Regions from separate parts of the Sphingobacterium psychroaquaticum genome, predicted to be linked through region 3. Evidence: riboswitches for the same ligand, from Rfam matches in the RefSeq annotation. Region 3 holds a riboswitch; each other region holds the start of a gene.

Region 1 (4,501 bases), 1.9 Mb from region 3:
AAGAGCGGGCATCATTGATACTATCCAGGCTACAGCATCCCGTTTCCTTGGACGATCCGCCTGCCGACGCATAATCCCAAGTTTTCATCGTGATACCGATCACCTCGTACCCTTGTTCATGTAACATCACAGCAGCGACAGAACTATCAACCCCACCACTCATTGCCACTAAAACTCTACCTCTTTTACTCATATTATTTTTGTGAAGTGCAAAGATAGCCTAATTTGAGTAATTGGTATGTTTATTTGATGTAATTTTATCTCAATAAGAATCAAGAGGTTGAAATAAACCTCGAAAATAATTGTCTCAAAAATTTTAGAATTCAAAAAAAGAACCTACATTTGCAACACAATAAAGGAAAACAATTATTGTAAAAAGGTGCCATAGCTCAGTCGGTAGAGCAAAGGACTGAAAATCCTTGTGTCGCTGGTTCGAATCCAGCTGGCACCACCCAAAACCTGCTTAGCACAGGTTCAAAACAAAGCTAAAAGGTGCCATAGCTCAGTCGGTAGAGCAAAGGACTGAAAATCCTTGTGTCGCTGGTTCGAATCCAGCTGGCACCACCAGAAAAGCCCGTCTCCATAACGAGATGGGCTTTTTCTTTTTTTAACCTATTTCAAAAAAACACTTTTTTCTTTTGCATATGTTTCAAAAAAACATATATTTGCGGAGTACTTCGTTAGTGGTACACTAATCAACACCTTTTATCAGGTCTTGATTTATAAAGAAGTGGCGAGAGACTGGCTCTATGACCCACTGGCAACCTTCAATAGAAGTTGAAAAGGTGCCAATTCCTGTCCAAAGCAATATCGCTTTGGAGCATATAAATGAAATAAGACAATGATAGCGATCAAACAAATTTCAGCAAATACGTCCTTATTGTATCCGACCGGAACAACAACATGTTGTACGATGTCTTCGGCTATGCGAATGCGCTAGTCGTTCGTGATAATGGATAAATTGTAACCCAACCTCTTTTTACATTCCTTATCATTCGTATAGAACGACCACTCCTTCATCCCTTAGGTTGGCTTTAACACGTATTTTACAAAATTCAAAAACAACACCATTATGTCAACAGATAATAAAAACCTAAAATTCGAAACATTACAAGTTCACGCTGGCCAAGAAGTAGACCCTACAACTGGATCCCGTGCATTACCGATATATCAAACATCATCTTACGCGTTTGAAAATGCCGAGCATGGCGCTAATCTTTTTGCGCTAAAGCAGTTCGGAAACATCTACACCCGTATCATGAACCCGACGACTGATGTCTTCGAAAAACGTATTGCAGCCCTTGAAGGCGGTGTAGCGGCTGTAGCTGTTGCTTCCGGACAAGCCGCACAATTTATTACGATCAACAATATCGTCGAAAGTGGCGAGAACTTCGTTGCCGGATCGAACCTTTATGGCGGAACATACAATCAATTCAAGGTAGCGTTCAAACGCATAGGCATCGAAGCGCGTTTTGCATTAGATAGCACGGTCGAAAATATCGAAGCACTTATTGACGATAAGACAAAAGCAATCTACTTGGAGACGATCGGGAACCCGAGCTACAACATTCCTGATTTCGAAAAAATTGCTGCTTTAGCAAAGAAACATGACCTGCCTATCATCGTAGATAACACATTCGGTGCCGGTGGCTATCTTTTCAAACCGTTGGAACATGGCGCCCATGTTGTTGTAGAATCAGCAACAAAATGGATCGGTGGACATGGTACTAGTATCGGTGGTGTCATAATCGACGGTGGAACATACAATTGGGGAAATGGTAAATACAAACAATTCTCTGAACCATCAGAAGGCTACCATGGCTTAGTATTCTCCGATGTATTTGGAGTCAATGGTCCTTTCGGGAATATTCAGTTTGCTATTCGTGCACGTGTAGAAGGCTTACGTGACTTTGGTCCTGCCCTATCACCGTTCAACTCCTTCTTGCTGGTACAAGGCTTAGAAACCCTATCCTTGCGTGTACAGAGACACGTGGATAACACCTTGGAGATTGCACAATGGCTAGAAGCACATCCACAGGTAGAAAAAGTAAGCTACCCTGGTTTGAAAAGTCACCCATACCACCAAAATGCACAGAAATATCTGAAGAACGGATATGGAGCTGTACTGTCCTTCACGATTAAAGGTGGCGCACAAAAAGCTAATGATTTCATCGACGCCCTAGAGCTAATCAGTCATGTGGCCAATGTAGGGGATGCGAAAACATTGATTATCCACCCATCGGCGACGACACACCAACAGCTATCGGCAGAAGCACAAAAAGCCGCAGGTGTGTATCCTGGTTTGCTGCGTTTATCTGTAGGTATTGAGCATATCGATGATATCAAAGCCGATCTGCAACAAGCATTTGATAAACTAAAATAAGAAAACTACAATTTACAGTAAAGGGGAAAGATTAAGGTAAAGAATGAGTTTAAAATATTATAAATCGGAGACAGCCTTCCAATTCGAAAATGGCGCCACGATTGATGAGCTAACAGTAGCTTATCATACCTATGGCACCTTAAACGAGAAGAAAGACAATGTGGTATGGGTATGCCATGCCCTAACCGCAAACTCCGATGTATTCGATTGGTGGCCGGGATTGTTTGGTGAAAATGAGTTGTTCAATCCACATGATTATTTTATTGTTTGCGCCAACGTGTTGGGTTCGCACTACGGTACGACAAACCCATTGAGCATAAACAAGCAAACGGGAAATCCATATTTTTTAGATTTCCCACAGTTTACAATCCGTGACATCGTAGCGGTAAATCAGCGATTAGCCGATTATCTTGGGATTCAACAGATTGAAATATTGATTGGTGGATCTCTGGGCGGACAGCAAGCACTGGAATGGGTTGCCGCAAAAACAATTGCTGTAAATCAACTCATTGTAATCGGCACCAGCGCACAATCGTCGCCTTGGGGAATTGCCTTCAATGAAAGTCAACGGCTTTCTATTGCAGCTGATCCAACCTTCTTTAGTAACACCGTAGATGGAGGGGTGAACGGTTTAAAAGCCGCACGTAGTATAGCGCTCCTCTCCTATCGGAACTACCAGACTTATACCAAAACCCAAGAAGAAACAGACGCAGAGAAATCAGATAGCTATAAAGCATCTTCGTACCAACAATACCAAGGCGATAAACTGGTGAAGCGCTTCAACGCGTATAGTTATTGGTACCTGACCAAAGCAATGGATAGCCATCACTTGGGTAGAAACAGAGATTCTGTTGCCAAAACGCTCCAGTCTTTTACCCCAAAGACACTTGTTGTTGGTATACCGACAGACGTATTGTTTCCGTCATCAGAGCAGGAATTTATTGCAAACAATATCCCTGGAGCGGCCTACTATGAACTTAATTCGTTCTATGGCCATGATGGTTTTCTTATTGAAACCAAGACACTCACTGAAGTGATTGGACAATTTCTTCAGCGTACACCGAAAACAACTAATGAATCAATAAAAGAACAATATAACTAGACCTTTAAAATGAGTAAAAAAATAATCATCGGGATGTTCGGTTTTGGTGTCGTAGGACAAGGACTGTATGATATAATTAAGACAAAAAAATTAAACCTCGAAATAAAACGCTTCGTCATCAAAAATGCAGATAAGAAAAGAAGTCTCCCTGCAGAGTTATTTACGACAGAAGCTGATGTTATCCTGAATGACCCAGAGATCAACACCGTTGTCGAGTTGATCGACGATGCCGAAGCAGCTTTCGAGATCACGAAGCGTGCTTTAAGTTCGGGTAAGAATGTGGTCTCCGCAAATAAGAAAATGATTGCTTGTCACCTCGAGGAATTGGCGGCTATACAACAAGAACATGGCACCTCTCTACTCTATGAAGGCGCCGTATGTGGTAGTATTCCAATTATTCGTAACCTGGAAGAATATTACGACAATGAGCTCTTGCATTCCGTAAGTGGTATATTTAACGGTTCCTCAAACTATATTTTATCGAAAATATTTAATGAGAACCAAAGCTACGAGGGAGCGCTAAAAAAGGCACAAGAGCTAGGTTTTGCAGAGACCGACCCCATTTTAGATGTCGGAGGTTATGATCCAAAATACAAGTTAGCTATTGTAGCATCACACGCCTACGGTATTTATGTAGATCCGGAAAAAATCTTAAATCTTGGTATCGACAAGCTTGGCACACAAGATATTCGCTTCGCAAAAGAAAAGAACTTCAAAATCAAGCTTATCCCTTTAGCGAAAGAAATCGACAACAATCGTGTAGTGTTATATGTGCTTCCGAAATTTATAAGCGCAGATAACCTGCTGTACAATGTTGAGAACGAAAACAATGGTGTGGTTGTGAAAGCAGCCTTTGCCGATGAACAATTCTTCTTTGGTAAGGGGGCTGGTGGCCACCCGACTGGATCAGCGGTATTATCAGATATCACGGCCCTCCGTTACGGCTACAGATACGAGTATAAGAAACACCTCGATGCAACGCAGATACAATACAGCACAGATTACGTGTTGCGTGT
Region 2 (4,501 bases), 1.1 Mb from region 3:
GGGTTCTCAACGTGAGTCGTAAAGAGGTGGTAAGTCAGCTTGCGGGTGGTATCAACATAGCAAAGAAAGTAAAAGGTGTACAGCTTGCAGGCGTATTGAATATCGCAGATAGTAGCGACTACCCGATTGCCTTATTGAGTTTAGTGAAAAATGGAACAAAGCAGTTGTCGGTTCATATTGATGACAGCAAGCTGGTGGCACTAAATTTCCGTTCTGGGGGGCGTGTCCTGTACAGCGTACTTGGTTTTGGTTTATATGTAGATGATCCGATAATGAAGTATGCGGCGGAATTTGGGTTGGGCGCACGCCTTATACATACATCGAAATTTTCTTTTTCGACCGAACTTGTACAACGAACAAATTTTGCGGATAACTTTCGTACGACTGATAATAATCGTGTTTCCCTACGTTTTATGCCAGCGATGTACCTGAGCAAGCATTTACAGGTTTTTGCAGCTCCTTCCTTTAACTACGCCCAAGCGCTGGAGCAAGAAAGTGGGGCGGGTACTGCATGGCGTTTCTGGGGGGCAAGCCGTACTAGAAATAGCTTCCACGGAGGAGGAACGGTCGGGATAAATTATGTGTTTAATTAGGGTTAGGGAGTTCGGGTGGTGCAAAGGCAAGTTTCTACAGATCGCCATAATTCCTCAGGCGACATTTGGTCGTTAAGAAAGCTAGAAGCGTTGCTAACGCAGGCAATATAGTAAAGTGTGAACTATCTTCTCCAGATAAAATTTAAAGAGACTACCACATCCCCGCAAGAAGCGGGGCTACGCGGTAGTCTTCTTTTTGTTTTTTACTTTCCAAACATGCCAGCTAAAGAATCCAAAATGCCGCCTTTATCCTGTTGGCTTTTGTTTTGATTGAAAAAGTCGCCCGCCAGGTTGCCAATCATATCGGTAATACCGTTAGATTGTGCAGCCGCTTGTGTGTTGCCTCCGCCGCCAAAAATATTGCCGATTAGATCTCCAATACCACCTCCTGTGGAAGCTTGTTGCGCACCGCCACCGCCTAATACTGAGCCGATGAGGTCGCCAATGCCACCCCCACTGTTGGCACTTTGTTTTTGTTGGCCGAGATATCCCATAACCATGGGCGCTAAACTAGCGAGTACTCCACCTACCTGTGCACTGCTCAAGCCTAGCTTATCTGCAAAATTTTGTGTTACAGATTCTGTGTTTTTGCCAAACATATGGTTGACAATCTTTCCGCCATCATCGTTGTTGTTGCTGCCAAAAACGTCACTTATCTTATCCAGAATACCGCTACTGCTGTGTTGGTCAAGCGCTTTGTCGATATTTTCTGCTTGTCCTTTGTTTTTGGAGTTGTAGTTCAACGCAGCAATCATCAGCGGAACGGCGGCTGCAACGATCCACTTTGCTTTCGTCTCGCTAACACCCAACGTACTGGAAATGGCTGATATCGCTTTCGAACCGATACCACCTGTAATTAAATCTGTAATACCCATGATTTTTATTTGTTAAGTAACAATATGTATTTTTTTATGCCTATTCTTGTTCTTATAAACTTACAGAAAAATAAATTGTTTTATGAAGTACCTAGGATTTGTTGTATCGTTGTGTTTTTTAGCTGTTTTAAGTGGTTGTCAACAGCAACGAAATACAGCAACAGAGAATGAAGCGAAAGTAGATAAGCTGACATTGGATTCCGAAATGGCAGCCCTGATTTTCGCACTCCCTACACATTGTTTAACGATTGAATACCCGAATAAAATGGGACAGGTCTTGGGGAGCGTTCAAGATCTAAAAGGGCCTAAAGCACTGCGTCCGATTTTTTATGGATGTTTTGATTGGCACTCTTCCGTGCACGGTTACTGGTCCATTGTGCACTTGTTACGCCTTCATCCCGATTTAGATTCCGACGGCAAAATCCGACAGATATTGAACGCTCATATCACGAAGGAAAATCTCGCGGTGGAGCTTGCTTTTTTTCAAGATAAAAATAATTTGAGCTTCGAGCGGACCTACGGCTGGGCCTGGTTGTTCAAGTTGCAGCAAGAGCTGTTGGCATGGGAAGATAAGGATGCACAGAAGTGGGCATCCGTATTACAACCTTTGGTCGATTTGCTTTCGGAACGGACACAAGTTTATTTAACAAAATTAGTTTACCCGATTCGAACAGGGCAACACGATAATACAGCTTTTAGTCTTGCTTTGATGTTTGATTATGCCAAACAAGTTGGAGATCATAACCTATTGAATGCTATAAAGACCAATACTACACGTTTTTTTGAAAAGGATAAAAATTGTGATTTAGCGTACGAACCGAGTGGATATGATTTTCTGTCACCGTGTTTGGAGGAAGCCTATCTCATGAGTAAGGTGTTACCACATGATGAGTATAAAGTGTGGCTTTTGAATTTTATGCCAGGTTTGTTTGAAAAGGAAGTAAAGTTATTGCAGCCTGCTATTGTGAGCGATCGTACGGATGGAAAATTGGTTCACTTGGATGGGTTGAACTTTAGTCGTGCCCATTGCCTGTACGGTATTGCACAAGTGCTTCCGGAACTTCATGATGTTTTGGTGCAGCTCGGGAATAATCACATTGAATTTTCTTTGAAAAATATCAGCAACGACGACTATATGGGAAGCCACTGGTTAGGATCATTTGCCTTGTTGGCGCTGTCTAACCAGTAGCTATATGTAAAGGGGGAGATTTGCTTGCTTTAACAGACTGGAATGAGGCTATTGTTTTCTAGCTTTACTTTCACAATCTGGATTACGGTAAAACCGTCCTCTTTGGAAATAATAGGGGATAGGTCGATTCCCTTCTGGGCAAGTGCTTTAAGCACTGCATTCCGGAAGGTAGAGCGTGAGCTTCCCCAAACCTTGTTTTCAACAATGTCATTGTTGATGGTGATCAACTCATTCACCGTATAGTGGTGGAACTGCTCTTGTAGATGGCTGGATAGTTGATTTGTTGTTGACATACAATTTAAAATTAAAAACGTTTAACCATAAATTGTATTCAGAAAATCAAGGGTTTAAAACAATCGTGAAGACACGTTTATTTTGGCGTGATACCCGTATTATTTTACCACCGCGGTGCCTACACTCGGTTGGTATTGCTTATGCAATTCTGAATACTCTACAAATATAGTAGAGTTTTTTTTATTTCCAAATATTTTTTTAAATAACGTATATTTAGTAACAACGCTCCACTCCCTACCAACTACGCTCTACCAACTACTCCCTACCAACTACGCTCTACGAACTACTTCCTACCAACTCAATCTCCCTTGTAATAGCTATTTGATTCAAGAAATAGGCATCATGCGAAACGACCAATAATGTTCCTTGATACTGTTGAATAGCTGCGGTTAGAATTTCGATATTTTGGATATCTAAGTTATTGGTAGGTTCGTCTAATACGAGAAGCTCTGGTGCATTATTACTTATTGTTAAACAACATAGAGCAAGGCGCATTCGTTCTCCGCCACTTAATGCAGCAACCGATTTGTTCCAGCTTTCTTTGTTAAATAAAAAGCGATCCAACCTAATCTTTATATCGTGTTCTTGGAGTGCTCCGTCATTAAAATCCTCGGCCTGTTCGTATACGCTAAGTGCATCATTCAAAAGGGAGTAGTCCTGATCAATATAAACGGTTTCAATCGCGGTACGGAAAATCGATCCCGTCGCGGGCGTTAACGCACCTAACAAGAGCCGGATGAAGGTCGTTTTTCCGGATCCGTTCTTTCCTTTTAACGCAATGCGCTCGCCACTTGTAATTTTTAAATTTAATTTATCCGACCAAACCGCTTGGGCTTCGTATTGATGATTTACATGCGTGAGTTCGAATAACACCTTACCTTGATGAAGGCTTGTTCTTTCGAAACCAAACTTCATCTTGTCGATATCGGCACGCTGCATGCGCAACGATGATAGTTCTTCACCGATATTATTCGTTTTATTGCTATGGACTTGCTTGGATTTAGCACTGCTATTTTCGGCGTTATTGCGGAGCGTATTCATCATAATACGCGCAACGCCGGCTTTTTCTTGCTTCTTTTTACCACGTGCATCCAGCTTCTGCTGACGCTCGGCTACGGCACGTTCTTTTTCTTTGGCCTTCCGAAGGTCTTTTTCCATTGCCTGGATGTGGTCGCCCAGCGCGTTGCGCTCCGCATCTTTCTGCTCCGCGTAGAAATCATAATTCCCGCCGTAAGTCTTTATGCCCTCTTTACTAAGTTCATACATCGTGTCAAGTAAATTGAGCAAGGTACGATCGTGGCTCACAATAAGTAAAGTTGCTGCAGTTTGTTCGATGTATGCATAAAGCAATTGCCGGCCCTGATTATCCAAATGATTACTGGGCTCATCCATGATGATAAACTTCGCTTGGTGGATGTGTATACCGGCTAAAAAAACACGGCTCTTTTGTCCACCACTAAGTGTCGCCATCTTGTCATTCAGGTTTACTCCCTTCAAATCCCAACGGGTAAAGGCATCGTGACAGCGTTCTTCGAGGCTCCAATCATCAT
Region 3 (4,501 bases):
AAACTATGGTGGGTTCATTTGGAGGCTTTAGTCTGTATGGCAAAAGGATGGGCATATACGGGCGACCCCCGTTGCAAAGAATGGTTTGAGAAGTTGGATAGCTATAGCTTCCAGCACTTCGCTGATCCAGAGTTTGGAGAATGGTATGGATACTTGAACCGTCAAGGAGAACCTTTGTTGACACTTAAAGGTGGTAAGTGGAAGGGATGCTTCCATGTACCACGTGCTTTGCTGAAGGTTTATAAAACAATGGAAACGATCCCGGTTTATAAATAGCAAATAAAAAACTCCCGATGAACATCGGGAGTTTTTTATTTGTATTACGCTAAGCGCTCTACAATTTTTTTCGTTGGTCCGGGATTACTCATGGTATAAAAGTGCAATACCGGTGCGCCAAATTCAATCAATTCTTTACACTGTTGTACCAACCAGTCCTCACCTACTTGACGAACATCAGCGTTTGTTTTGCAGCTTTCCACCGCTTCACTCAGTTCTTCTGGGATATCCAAGTGAAAGATTTTCGGTAAAGCAATCAATTGTTTTTTTGTGGTGAGTGGTTTTAGTCCCGGAATGATGGGTACATGAATATCATTATCACGACATTTCGTCACAAACTCTTTGTATTTATCTACGTTGTAGAACATTTGGGTTACGATGAACTCTGCACCCATCTCTACTTTCTTCTTCAGCCATTTGAAATCGGTATTGAAGTTCGGCGCTTCAAAGTGTTTCTCCGGATAGCCGGCAACGCCAATACAAAAGTCTGTTTTCGCAGAGCTTTCGATATCTTCGTGTAAATATTTTCCTTCGTTCATATCGACAACCTGCTGTAGGAGGTCCGTAGCAAAGGCATGTCCACCCGGGGTTGGAATAAAATCGGCATCCCCTTTGCGGGCGTCACCACGTAGGACCAATACATTGTCTATCCCCAAAAAGTTGAGGTCGATCAGGGCATTTTCAGTTTCTTCTTTGGTAAATCCTCCGCAGATTAAGTGCGGCACAGCATCTACCTTATACTTACTCATAATAGCCGCGCAAATAGCCACCGTTCCTGGTCGCTTTCTGTAGGCTACACGCTCCAGAAGGCCACTGTCATGTTGTTTGTACAGGTAATCTTCCCGATGGTAGGTAACATCAATAAAAGGAGGTTTGAATTCCATAAGTTCATCCATCGTCTTAAAAATGCTTTGTATTCCCTGCCCTTTTGCGGGAGGCAATAGCTCAAAAGAAAAGGATGTCTTGCCCTTGGCGTTCTTGATATGATCAACAATCTTCATAGTAATCGATTTAGGCTTAGGAGAAAACGCACAGGGATATTGTGTTTCTTCAGCTTATCTTTCCCGGGCTAAACCGAGTAGAATGTAGCACCTTGACCAGTGTCAGGTTGCTAAGGCTTCAGCGGGTCTATTCCCTCTGCCTTTCTCTATAAGCGGTTGCTAATATCGGTAATAGAAGTGAGAACTAAAAATAAAAAGACCGTTATTCTTCCCCGCGATATAAATCGACTAGCCCTTCCGGTAATTCTACTTCCAGAACTTGCTCTTCGGCATCGATACCTAAGATTAGATCGTCATTCAATGGAAAAAGCAATTCCTGTCCGTTGAAATCTACAGAGGCCATAAACTGTTGAGGAAGCTCTTGTACCTGTGTGATTTCACCAAGTTCTCCTTCATTTTCGTCAATGACAAGATACCCGATCAAGTCGGTATAGCGGAAATCATCCGGGTCACGCTCTGGCATCTTGTCGTTTGGGAGGTATACTTTCTTTTTGACAATGACCTGCGCCTTATCAATATGGTCTACATCCTCAAGGTTTAGGTATGCGGTACTATTTTTTTGTAGTTTGATGGTGTCGACAAAATAAGGAACCAATTTTTTATTGACTTCTACGAAAAGTACATCAAACTCCAAATCCATGTAATCTTCAAATTCAAAAAAAAGTTGTACTTCACCCTTTAATCCACGGGTTTTCGTGATATAGCCGATATAAAAACTCTGTTCAATTGTCATAATGCAAAGGTACGTAGATAAAATAAAAAAAAGCCGATTCCTTGCGGATTCGGCCTTCTTGAATCTGTATGAATAGTGAATTATCCTTCAGTTTCTTCTGTGTTTTCAGCACCTTCAGTTGCCTCAGGAGCTTCTACAACTTCTTCTTCTGCTACTTCTTCAGCAACAGGTGCGTTTTTAGCAGCGATTGCCGCAGCTCTGTCCGCTTTTTTCTTTGCTTCAGCAGCTAAAGCAGCTTTCTTAGTTTCTTCTTTAGAAGATGCTAAACCAGCTTTTTTACCAGCTACTTGTGCGTTTTTGCCTTCTACCCAAGCAGCGAATAATTCTTCTGCTTTAGCTTCGTCAAAAGCACCTTTTTTCACACCACCTTGTAAGTGTTTCTTGTAAAGAACACCTTCCTCAGAAAGGAGCGTACGTGCTGTGTCAGTTGGCTGTGCACCTGTGTTTAACCAGTTCAAAGCTTTCTCGAAATCCAAGATAATTGTCGCTGGGTTTGTGTTTGGGTTGTAAGAACCGATACGCTCGATAAACTTACCATCACGTGGTGCACGTGAATCTGCTACTACTACGTGGTAAAAAGGTTTTCCTTTTTTACCGTGTCTTTGCAATCTGATTTTAGTTGCCATGTTTTATTTAATTTATGTATTCAACATATCCCCCGTGCTTTATTGCAAGAGGGGACGCAAAGATAAGAATATTTTTTTCCTTTTCCTTTTTTAATTTTTACTTTCATCTTGATACCCTGATACTTTCCTGCCTCGCTTTCTACGAACGACCTTCTCTTTTCTATATTTTTAATTTTGCCCCATCCATGTAATCTGGTCCTCATTCTACTCGTTACTCGCTACTTTGTACGTTTTCCTTTCTACTTTTTCCTTTTTAATCTTTACTTTCATCACATGAACGCTGTTGCTCCACTCAAAATATTAAAAGCTTCGGCAGGCTCCGGGAAAACCTTTAGTCTGACCCTGCATTATATCACGTTGTTATTGATGCAGGAAAATAGCTACAGAGAGATTTTAGCGGTAACCTTTACGAATAAGGCGACAGCCGAGATGAAGGAGCGCGTGCTATCGGTGTTACAAGGGTTGGCTACAGGTGACCAGCGTCGTAAGGTGGATGCCTTTCGGATGCTTCTGCTGGAGCAACAACCCACGTGGACTCTACAGTTAATACAAGAAAAGGCCTATCGGGTGTTTCGAAAAATCATACATGATTACGGGCATTTTACGATTAGTACCATCGATGGCTTCTCCCAGAAGGTGATCCGTAGCTTTACGTACGAGCTGAATCTTGATGCGGGGTATAAGATTGAGATGAACAGTAATAAGGTAAAACAGGATCTTACTGTTATGTTGAACCAGTTACTGGATGAGCGCCCTGATCTGTTGGAGTGGATTATCGCTTATGCGGAGAAGAAAATTGATAGCAATGAAAATTGGAATTATCGTCAACAACTACTCAGTCTAGCGGGATTAATATTTACCGAAAATTTCCAGGAGTTCAATGCACATTTGAGTACGGCCGATGCCCGACAGGTGTTCAATCTGCTTAATACGGAGGTGCACGAGAAAACACAAACCTTTCTAGAAGCTCTGCGGTCAGCCATTCTCCTGTTTTCGGCGACGATCAAAACTTCAGGTGTTGTGGCGGATGATTTGAAAGGTAAATCGCGCAACAAGCTGTTTTCGGCAAGCAAGACCGATCCAGAGGTGAGCAAACTATCGGCGACTGAACTGGCAAAAATATTTGATAAATACTTAAAGTTATCCGATGACGAGGATGCCTTTACTGGAGCGGATAAAAGTGTGCGGTATGATCTACAGCAGCTGCTAGCGCCCGTGTTGCGGCAATTTGAAGAACTGTATCAGTTCTTTCCAACCTTTATTGCTTATCAGTCTGTACAAGGAAACCTCTATTACTTCCGTTTGCTGAAGGAGATGAGCGACCTCCTCACGCAGTGGCGTAGAGAAAATGGGGCGCAACTGATTTCAGATGCGCAGATGTTACTGAGTAAGCTGGGACTCGATGAAAATAACGACCCCACCTTTATCTGGGAAAAGATCGGCAACCGATACAACTATTTCCTGTTTGATGAGTTTCAGGACACCTCACGAATCCAGTGGAAAAATTACAGTCCGTTGCTCATCAATGCCCTCGGTAATGCACGTCAGGAGTTCCACGAACACCTTATCGTAGGCGATGTAAAGCAAAGTATTTACCGGTGGCGGAATGGTGATTGGCGCATCCTCCTGCAGCAAGTAGAACAACAGGTTTCGGATGCTTTTCATCTGAATGAAACGAATCGGAGTACTTTCATCGAAAATGGCACGCTGGAGACCAATTACAGAAGTCTGCCTCGAATTATTGCACTGAATAATTATTTGTTTAGCGCCATGCCGCAACGTCTTCAAGAGGTGCTGAATGAAAAAGTTCGGGAGAGTCTTCCCCCGGAGGAATGGGATTGGTGGGAAACATCGGGTAACGATCG
Region 4 (4,501 bases), 590 kb from region 3:
TATCTTTATGAATACATCGATCCATATCGCCTAAATCAGCGTAAAGCTTACGTTCAGCCAATTTACTTCGCATAATCTTAAGATCTTTTTCTGTTCGGTTTTCCGCCGCTTTCTCTACGATTCGAATCTCCAATAACTGTCGTACTTCAAGAATCTCCGATAATTGTGCTTTCTCAAACTTGGAATCTAACGGTTCATTACCATGGATATTAACAACAAATGTCCCTACCCCTTGGTGCACCAAAAGAAATCCGGAATTCACAAGTATCTTGATTGCTTCCCGGATAGAAGATCGTCCCACTTGAAACAACTCCATCAAAGCCGGCTCGGTAGGCAATTGTGCATCCAAAGGAAACTCCCCTCCTTTAATCTTTTCCCGCATTATATCGGCTACTTCTTGCGCCAACGATTTCTTTTTTATCATAGTCTAAAATTCATCAGATGATAGGATGAGCAGACGAATGTAGAACTTATTATCTAAATCACAAAAAAAAGTTTAAAAAAAAGCTGGCTCCAGTTACACCGGAGCCAGCTCTAACACAATAACGTGTTATTATTTTAAAGTATTACTAATTATTCAGCACGTAAAATTTTAGCGGCTTCAACCATCGACTCTAACGCCGCTTTAGTTTCTGGCCATGCACGTGTTTTCAATCCACAGTCAGGGTTTACCCATAATTGCTCTGCAGGAACAACAGCTTTAGCTTTACGCAACAATTCCACCATCTCCTCTGTACTCGGTACACGTGGTGAGTGAATATCGTAAACACCAGGTCCGATATCATTTGGATATTTAAAGTCTGCAGCAAACGCATCCAATAATTCCATCTGCGAACGAGAAGTTTCGATCGTGATTACATCAGCATCCATTGCCGCAATATCTTCAATAATATCATTGAACTCGGAGTAACACATGTGGGTGTGAATCTGTGTATCATCATCCACATTTGATGAAGAAACACGGAAAGCACGCACCGCCCAATTCAAATAATCTTTCTGATCTGCTTTACGCAAAGGAAGTCCTTCACGAATTGCTGGCTCGTCAATTTGTATGATTTTAATACCTGCTTTTTCTAATGCCTGTACTTCATCCAAAATGGCAAGTGCAATTTGGTATGTTGTTGTTGAACGTGGTTGATCATTACGCACGAAAGACCATTGCAAGATCGTAACCGGACCTGTCAACATTCCTTTCACTGGACGGTTTGTCAATGATTGTGCATAAGCAGACCAACGAACAGTCATATCTTCTGGACGATAAACATCACCATAAATTACCGGCGGTTTCACACAACGTGAACCATATGATTGCACCCATCCGTTTTTCGTGAACGCATATCCAGCAAGTTGCTCACCGAAGTACTCCACCATGTCGTTACGCTCGAACTCACCGTGTACCAATACATCGATATCTAGTTCTTCTTGTAAACGGATAGTTCTTTCTGTTTCCTCTGCAATTTCTTTATCGTATTCAGCTTGTGTAATTGCACCTTTCTTCAAATCAGCTCTCCATTTACGAACATCTTTCGTCTGTGGGAAAGAACCGATTGTTGTTGTCGCAAAAGCTGGCAAGTTAAATTTAGCTTGTTGTGCTGCTTTACGATCTGCAAACACAGAAGTACGTGTTGCATCATCATCTGTAATATTTGCTGTACGCTCTTTAACCGCTGGCTTATGGATTAAAGGAGAAGTACGACGGCTTTCCGCTGCTGCTTTATTCGCTTCAAAGCGTTCTGCTGTTTTTGCATCAACCTCACCATCAGCCAATACCGCTAAGTCTTTTACCTCTGCTAATTTCTGTTTTGCAAATGCTAACCAGTTCTTAACTTCAGCAGGCAATGACTCTTCATTATCTTCATTATCCAAATCAAAAGGAACATGTAATAAAGAAGATGAAGGCGCAACCCAAACACGATCGGCGCCCAAAACATCAACTGCTTTTTTGATTTGTGTTAACGATTTCTCGTAATCGTTCTTCCAAATGTTACGACCTTCTACTACACCCAATGAAAGTGTCAAAGAAGCAGGTACTTTAGCAAGAACTGTATCTAATTGATTTTCTCCACGAACCAAGTCAAGGTGTAACGCATGAACCGGTAAGTTCACTGCTACGTCCTCGTTGTCACGAAGAGCTTCGAAATAAGTTGCAACGATTAATTTGATGCCTTTAGCAGCTGCTGCAAGTTTATCGAAAACACGTGCATAAAGCGCTTTTGTATCTGCATCAATATCCAATGCCAAATAAGGCTCATCAATCTGCACATATTGTGCACCTGCATCCGCCAATTTAGTTAAGATTTCTTCATAAACAGGCAATAAACCATCGATAAGGTCGATACGGTTAAATCCTGTTTCTTTTTCTTTACCTAACAAAAGGTAAGTGATTGGGCCAATAATAACTGGTTTCGTTTCAATACCAGCCGCTTTAGCCTCATTATATTCATTTAAGAATTTCTCTGAAGTCAGTTTAAATTCTTGGTTTTTCGTAAACTCAGGAACGATATAGTGGTAGTTAGTATCGAACCATTTCGTCATTTCCATCGCCGTCACATCTACCCCACCTTCTTGGAAACCACGTGCCATCGCAAAGTATAAATCTAAATTATACTGACGATCAATTTTGTTCAACAAAGAGCTGTAACGAGCAGGAATTGCTCCTACAGTAAGAGACAAGTCTAATACTTGATCGTAAAACGAGAAGTCATTCGAAGGAATTAGGTCGATCCCAGCATCCTTTTGTGTCTTCCAGTTGCCTTCACGGATTTTAAGTCCAGCTTGCAATAATTCTTCCGCGCTGATCTTTTTCGCCCAATAAGCTTCATTGGCCTTTTTCAATTCGCGGAAAGCCCCCACACGTGGGTAACCTAAATTGTTTGTTAATAACATAAATTCTGTTTGTTAATTTTTCTTTCTAAAACTATTGCTTGGAGAGAAGGCCACACAGGAACGGTGACTTCGGCTTATCTTTCCCCCGAAGGAGTAGAATGTAGCACCTTGTACAGCGACAGGTTGCTAAGGCTTCATCGGGTCTAGTCCCTCTGCCTTTCTCTATAAGCGTGGCTAAGGTATGAATAAGTATTGAGAATGCAAAGAAATCCTAAAGATTTTAAAAAAACATATGTAAATTTAATACATAAATAACAAAAATATGGAGACAGAGACATACGCTTTTCAGGAAGACATCTTAGGATACCCGTATGAGCAAGCCCGTCTTGACTTACCGGATGATTACGAAGGAAGTGTTCATGCCGTACTCGTACGCAAGAAAGCACCCCTAGAAAGCAAGAAAGCTGTACTTTATGTTCATGGCTATATCGATTATTTTTTTCAAACAGAGATGGCAGATCAATTCAATATGCATGGTTACCATTTCTATGCGTTAGATCTCCGCAAATATGGCCGTGCACATCTGTCACATCAGGGATATTACCGCGTACGTAATCTCAAAGAGTACGATGAGGAGATTAACAGATCTCTAGCTATCATGAAGCAAGAGGGGCATGACAGTGTGATATTATGTGGGCATTCTACCGGCGGCCTAGTCTTGACCTACTTTGCTGCACGCCATCCCAATCATCCGTTGGTGAAAGGATTGTGGTGCAACAGTCCTTTCTATGATTTCAATGTGGGGTCTTTGACAAAAACGATCGGTATTCCCCTGGTCAGTGCATTGGCTACGCTGTTTCCTAATTTACCCATACCAAATGGCATGAACGCTCAGTATGCAAAAAGCCTACATCAAGAGCATAAAGGGGAATGGAACTTCGACCTAACTTGGAAACCTCTTGATTATACCTATTCGGACGCGAGTTTCATCCGAGCGGTGCATCAGGCACAACGATACATTCAACAGGGCGTTCATTTGACCGTGCCCACCCTCATTATGCATGGAGCACAAAGTAGTTTTTCAAAAAAGTGGGACAAGCACTCACAAAGTAGTGATTTGGTCCTTAATGTCAGAGATATTGCACGGTATGCAAATAAGCTCAAGGGTGATATCACCATTCTTCCCATTGAAAATGGCATCCATGATTTAGTTTTATCCAAAGAAGAAGTTAGAACGCAGGTATACCTAGCACTTTTTGCTTGGCTGAGAAAGAAAGAGCTTTAACCTACCCCTCATCCGCTATAATCTTCAAAGCTGTGTCTATATAAGGATCACGCCCGCCCATGATGTCTTCGAGTGTAAAATCTGTCAAATAATCCGGCTGCACACCTAGCAGATGATGAGTACTTCCGTCGGAATTCATTACTTTTAGCCCTGAAAAGGTCACCATCATGCCTCCAGGCAGATAAAGATAATTAATATTACCATTTGCACCAGCTGTTGGCTGTCCAATAATCTTACCTATCTTCCAAAATTTAACAATATCAAGAAAAGTTTCCGGTGCACTTTGTGTTGTTCGATCGGTTAGAAAGTAAAATTTAGCTTTCTTATTCTGGTTTTCAGGAGCATCTATTTGTGTAGACTGTCTAAAGCTTCGATTCTTAGGACTTAAAA

What was found. A riboswitch is a leader RNA that binds a small molecule or an ion and turns the genes downstream of it on or off. The one in region 3 is predicted to bind S-adenosylmethionine.
Region 1: another riboswitch for S-adenosylmethionine. It lies ahead of E2P86_RS06835 (O-acetylhomoserine aminocarboxypropyltransferase/cysteine synthase family protein); the one in region 3 lies ahead of E2P86_RS17080 (methylenetetrahydrofolate reductase).
Region 2: another riboswitch for S-adenosylmethionine. It lies ahead of E2P86_RS12610 (hypothetical protein); the one in region 3 lies ahead of E2P86_RS17080 (methylenetetrahydrofolate reductase).
Region 4: another riboswitch for S-adenosylmethionine. It lies ahead of metE (5-methyltetrahydropteroyltriglutamate--homocysteine S-methyltransferase); the one in region 3 lies ahead of E2P86_RS17080 (methylenetetrahydrofolate reductase).

What each region holds. Positions count from the first base shown of each region.
Region 1 covers NZ_CP038029.1:1,657,712-1,662,212, reverse strand. The annotation lists gene mnmA (tRNA 2-thiouridine(34) synthase MnmA) at 1-193, opposite strand, end outside; tRNA gene E2P86_RS06845 (tRNA-Phe) at 379-451, shown strand; tRNA gene E2P86_RS06840 (tRNA-Phe) at 492-567, shown strand; SAM riboswitch class I at 718-831, shown strand; gene E2P86_RS06835 (O-acetylhomoserine aminocarboxypropyltransferase/cysteine synthase family protein) at 1,073-2,383, shown strand; gene E2P86_RS06830 (homoserine O-acetyltransferase family protein) at 2,427-3,485, shown strand; gene E2P86_RS06825 (homoserine dehydrogenase) at 3,495-4,501, shown strand, end outside.
Region 2 covers NZ_CP038029.1:2,996,115-3,000,615, reverse strand. The annotation lists gene E2P86_RS12625 (hypothetical protein) at 1-593, shown strand, start outside; gene E2P86_RS12620 (DUF937 domain-containing protein) at 797-1,468, opposite strand; gene E2P86_RS12615 (DUF2891 domain-containing protein) at 1,551-2,657, shown strand; gene E2P86_RS12610 (hypothetical protein) at 2,687-2,950, opposite strand; SAM-I-IV-variant riboswitch at 3,018-3,112, opposite strand; gene abc-f (ribosomal protection-like ABC-F family protein) at 3,228-4,501, opposite strand, start outside.
Region 3 covers NZ_CP038029.1:4,138,232-4,142,732, reverse strand. The annotation lists gene E2P86_RS17085 (AGE family epimerase/isomerase) at 1-276, shown strand, start outside; gene E2P86_RS17080 (methylenetetrahydrofolate reductase) at 321-1,277, opposite strand; SAM riboswitch class I at 1,329-1,432, opposite strand; gene rimM (ribosome maturation factor RimM) at 1,480-2,010, opposite strand; gene E2P86_RS17070 (30S ribosomal protein S16) at 2,091-2,636, opposite strand; gene E2P86_RS17065 (UvrD-helicase domain-containing protein) at 2,910-4,501, shown strand, end outside.
Region 4 covers NZ_CP038029.1:327,396-331,896, reverse strand. The annotation lists gene E2P86_RS01430 (FadR/GntR family transcriptional regulator) at 1-424, opposite strand, end outside; gene metE (5-methyltetrahydropteroyltriglutamate--homocysteine S-methyltransferase) at 574-2,886, opposite strand; SAM riboswitch class I at 2,958-3,057, opposite strand; gene E2P86_RS01420 (alpha/beta hydrolase) at 3,149-4,111, shown strand; gene E2P86_RS01415 (S41 family peptidase) at 4,113-4,501, opposite strand, start outside.